Regions from separate parts of the Pseudarthrobacter sp. 1G09 genome, predicted to be linked through region 2. Evidence: riboswitches for the same ligand, from Rfam matches in the RefSeq annotation. Region 2 holds a riboswitch; the other holds the start of a gene.

Region 1 (2,387 bases), 370 kb from region 2:
CCGCGCTCCTCCGCGTCGGCAACAATCGGCGCGGCGCGGCCCGGGACGCGGACGGTGATGGTGTCGAAGAAGCTCTTGTGCAGCACCTCGACGCCGGCAGCGGCCAGCGAGGCGGCCAGGGTGCGGGCGTGGCCGTGGGTTGTTTCCGCGATCGCCTTCAGCCCGTCGGGACCGTGGTAGACGGCGTACATGGAGGAGACGATGGCCAGCAGGGCCTGCGCCGTGCAGATGTTGGACGTGGCCTTCTCGCGCCGGATGTGCTGCTCGCGGGTCTGCAGCGCCAGGCGGTAGGCGGGAACACCGGCGTCGTCCTTGGACACACCCACCAAGCGCCCTGGCAGTGAACGTTCCAGGCCTTTGCGGACGGCCATGTAGGCCGCGTGCGGGCCGCCGAAGAACAGCGGCACACCGAAACGCTGGGTGGAGCCGACGGCGATGTCCGCGCCCTGCTCCCCCGGAGGAGTGATCAGCGTCAGCGCCAGCAGGTCAGCGGCAACAGTGACCAGCGCACCGCGCTCCTTGGCCTCGGCGATGGCACCTGCCTGGTTGAAGACGCGGCCCGAGGCGCCGGGCTGCTGGAGCACGATGCCGTTGATGTCACCGTCAGGCAGGCCCTTGGAGAGGTCGGCAACCTCCACCTCGAAGCCGAGCGCTTCGGCACGGCCCTTGACGATGGCGATGGTCTGCGGCAGCACGTCGATGTCCAGCACCGTCTTGCCGTCTGCGGCAGGCTTGGCCTTGTTGGCGCGGCGCATCAGCAGGACTGCCTCGGCCACGGCCGTCGCTTCGTCCAGCAGGGACGCGTTGGCAATTGGCAGGCCCACCAGGTCCTGGACCATGGTCTGGAAGTTCAGCAGCGCCTCCAGCCGGCCCTGCGAGATCTCTGGCTGGTACGGCGTGTAGGCGGTGTACCAGGCCGGCGCCTCAAGGATGTTGCGCCGGATCACGGCGGGGGTGATGGTGTCGTAGTACCCCTGGCCGATCAGCTGCACCGCGGTTTTATTCTTTCCCGCCAACCGGCGCAGCTCGGTCAGGACCTCAACCTCGCTGAGGGCGTCCTGCAGCTTCAATTCCGTTTCCTGGCGGATGACCTGGGGAACGGCGGTATCGACCAGGGAGTCAACGCTGTCGTAGCCCACAGCCTTGAGCATGGTGTCGACGTGGTCCTGGCGCCGGGCGCCGATATGGCGGTCGACGAAAGTGGTGGAGGCTGAACTAACCGTCACGGGGGAACTCCAGATACTCAGGCGGCGCAGGGTACGCCACAGCGATTCGGGTCCCTCCCCGCTCTGTATTGGACCTGAGAGTTTCCGCGGCCCCTGCATGGACAGGACCCGCTTGCACCGTCGGTGAGCACAACGGTCCGGCACCCGATCACGGGGTGCCTGGACGGCCTGCTGCTTTCCAGAGGTGCCTCGCCGCGGCGGTACAGGTGCCTGCGAGATTCCTGGGGAGGATTTGCTCCTACGGCGCCTGCCGACGTTGTGGCAGGACTCTCCCGCCGCAGATCAAAGGCTATTCAGTTGGATGTGTACGCGGGGCCGTCCGGTGACAACTCCCACGACGCTTAATTCTCCTACGCCACGGCCCCCGGGGCAAATGTCCTGCTACCGCCGGAGCCGCTCCAGTGCTGCCAGCAATTCGTCAACGTCCGCGGCTGCGCCGCCTTCGGGAACCGGGCCGACCGAGAGCATGGCGTTGAAGTAAAGGCCGTCCCCCATGTACAGCACGGCCTTGGCCAGGGCCGGCCCTACATCGGCGGCGATTTCGTCGAGCCACCGCCGCTGGATCGCAGCGAAACGGCGGCGGGTCTCTTCATGCGCCACCTCCGCCAGCCTGGTGGCGGCGACGATGGCCCGGTCCAAGGGAGTGTCTCCCCACACCGAGGACCGGATGAAGTAGGCTGCCGCGCCTTCCGGTGCGGCGGCCATGGCATCGGCATCTTCTCCGGCGAGCGCGTCCAGCTGGTCCAGGAGCGCCTGGATCAGGGCTTCCTTGTTTGGAAAGTGGTAGAGGAGCCCACCCTTGGAGACGCCGGCCTTCCGGGCTACGGCGTCCAGGGTGGCGGCGCGCTCCCCCACCTCAATCAACAGGGTGGCAAAGGCGTCAAGGACAGCTTCGCGGGCGACTGGCTTTCGGGGCATGCCATCCATCATGCCCTTCCGGGGTGCCGGAGGCTCAACTCAACCCCGTTTCCAAACTGTACCGTCTGGACGGTATAGTTAATCCATGACCACCTCGACGCACCGCGCTGTACCCCAGCTCCAGGGACCTGCTGCCCCACGGGCACCGTGGCGCGACTGGCTGGCCCTTGCGCTGCTGATGTTCCCCGTACTGCTGGTGGCCGTGGACAACACGGCACTGACCTTCGCCCTGCCCGCGATCGC
Region 2 (2,387 bases):
TTTTGCCGTCCTTGGCGTCCTTATTTTTGTTCGCGCGGCGCATCAGCAGTACAGCCTCGGCCACAGCGGTGGCTTCATCGAGGAGTGACGCGTTGGCCACGGGGAGGGCGGTGAGGTCCTGGACCATGGTCTGGAAGTTCAGCAGCGCCTCCAGCCTGCCCTGCGAGATCTCTGGCTGGTACGGCGTGTAGGCGGTGTACCAGGCCGGCGCCTCAAGGATGTTGCGCCGGATCACGGCGGGGGTGATGGTGTCGTAGTAGCCCTGGCCGATCATCTGCACCGCGGTTTTGTTCTTGCCCGCCAACCGGCGCAGCTCGGTGAGGACCTCAACCTCGCTGAGGGCGTCCTGCAGCTTCAGCGCCGTTTGCTGGCGGATCGACGCCGGAACAGCCACGTCCACCAGGCCATCAACGCTGTCGTAGCCCACAGCCTTGAGCATGGTGCCGACGTCGGCCTGCCGGCGCGCGCCGATATGGCGGTCAACGAACGTGGTTGGAAGGGATTGAATCGTCATGAGGAACTCCAGGTCTGGCCGGCCAGGGTGGCACGGCATGGGATGGGTTCCTCCCCGCTCTGTATTGGACCTGAGAGATTCCGCGGAACCCTGCGTGGCGGGTTCGCTTGCACCGTCGGTGAACCTGGCCGAAGCCGGGTTACTTTCCAGAGTTGCCTCGCCGTGACGGTACGGGGGCCTGAGAGATTCCTGGGGAGGATTTGCTCCTACGGCGCCTGCCCGGTGGTGCCGGGAGGACTCTCCCGTCACAGCTCGAAAGGCTATTCAACTGTGGGTGATTCGCCTCACACCGTACAGGTTGGTTGAAAGGAAAACAAATCTGATCGTCACACGGTGGGCGGCGGCTGCCTTGTTGCGGTGGCGGAAAAATGGGGTTTGACATTCGATCGTGACCCGCACCACACTGGGTCCGGTGATCAGCACCGTGTCCGGCTGGCTCAACTCATCGGAGCAGCCCGGGCCAACGTTGCCCCGGAAGGGTGCGGCCGCTGAGCATGCCTAACTGAACATGCCTTCGACCTGCGGCGGGAGAGTCCTGCCGGTACATTTAGCAGGCGCCGTAGGAGCAAACCCTCCCCAGGAAACTCTCAGGCCCATGTACCGCCGCGGACAGGCAACTCTGGAAAGCAGCCGGACCCGTTCCGGCTCACCGGCGGTGCAAGCGGCTTGGGCCGCGGAAACTCTCAGGTTCACTACAGAGCGGGGAGGAACCCAACTTCTGCGGCACCCAAAAATGCCGCTTTATCGATGGAGTTCCCATGGCGATTCATCCCCCCACGTCCAACGGCGAGCCGCCCCGCAGCAACCCTCCTGCGGGCAGCGCCGCCCGCAGCGAGCCTCCCCACCTGGAGCGGCAGCTCACCAACCGGCACATCCAGCTCATTGCCATTGGCGGTGCCATCGGCACCGGCCTCTTCATGGGCTCCGGCAAGACCATCTCCGCGGCCGGCCCGTCCGTGATCTTCGTGTACATGATCATCGGGTTCATGCTCTTCTTCGTCATGCGTGCCATGGGCGAACTGCTCCTGAGCAACCTGAACTACAAATCCTTCAGCGACTTCGCGGCCGACCTCCTGGGCCCGTGGGCGGGGTTCTTCACCGGCTGGACCTACTGGTTCTGCTGGGTGATCACCGGCATCGCAGACGTCATCGCCATTGCCGGCTACTCCAAGGAACTCTGGCCGGGACTGCCGCTCTGGATCCCAGGGCTTGCCACTGTGGCCATCCTGCTGCTGCTGAACCTCGCCACGGTCAAGGCCTTCGGCGAAACCGAGTTCTGGTTTGCCCTCATCAAGATCGTGGCCATCGCAGCGCTGATCATCGTGGGCCTCTTCATGATCTTCACCGGTTTCCAGAGCGACGCCGGAACCGCCAGCTTCACCAACCTCTGGAGCCACGGCGGCTTCTTCCCCAATGAGTTCATGGGCTTCGTGGCCGGCTTCCAGATCGCCGTTTTCGCCTTCGTCGGCATCGAACTGGTGGGAACCACAGCCGCCGAGGCCAAGAACCCGGAGCGGACGCTGCCCAAGGCCATCAACGCCATCCCCGTGCGCGTACTGCTCTTCTACGTGGGCGCCCTGATCATCCTCATGGCCGTCACCCCGTGGACCCAGTTCGCGGCCGGCCACAGCCCCTTCATCGGTATGTTCTCCCTCGCCGGGCTGGGCGCTGCAGCCACAGTGGTCAACCTGGTGGTCCTCACCTCGGCCATGTCCTCGGCCAACTCCGGCATCTACTCCACCTCGCGCATGGTGTTCGGCCTCGCACAGGAGGGCGACGCCCCGGGCATCTTCAGCCGCCTGTCCTCGAGGAAGGTGCCCAGCAACGCGCTGTTCCTTTCCTGCGTACTGCTGCTCTCCGGCGTCGTTCTCAT

Evidence for each region. A riboswitch is a leader RNA that binds a small molecule or an ion and turns the genes downstream of it on or off. The one in region 2 is predicted to bind glycine.
Region 1: another riboswitch for glycine. It lies ahead of gcvP (aminomethyl-transferring glycine dehydrogenase); the one in region 2 lies ahead of cycA (D-serine/D-alanine/glycine transporter).

The regions. Positions count from the first base shown of each region.
Region 1 is NZ_CP188306.1:1,078,691-1,081,077, reverse strand. Features, by position in the region: gene gcvP (aminomethyl-transferring glycine dehydrogenase) at 1-1,226, opposite strand, end outside; glycine riboswitch at 1,415-1,511, opposite strand; gene ACP3TD_RS05045 (TetR/AcrR family transcriptional regulator) at 1,608-2,144, opposite strand; gene ACP3TD_RS05040 (MFS transporter) at 2,230-2,387, shown strand, end outside.
Region 2 is NZ_CP188306.1:705,630-708,016, forward strand. Features, by position in the region: gene gcvP (aminomethyl-transferring glycine dehydrogenase) at 1-514, opposite strand, end outside; glycine riboswitch at 671-769, opposite strand; glycine riboswitch at 1,030-1,127, shown strand; glycine riboswitch at 1,128-1,222, shown strand; gene cycA (D-serine/D-alanine/glycine transporter) at 1,273-2,387, shown strand, end outside.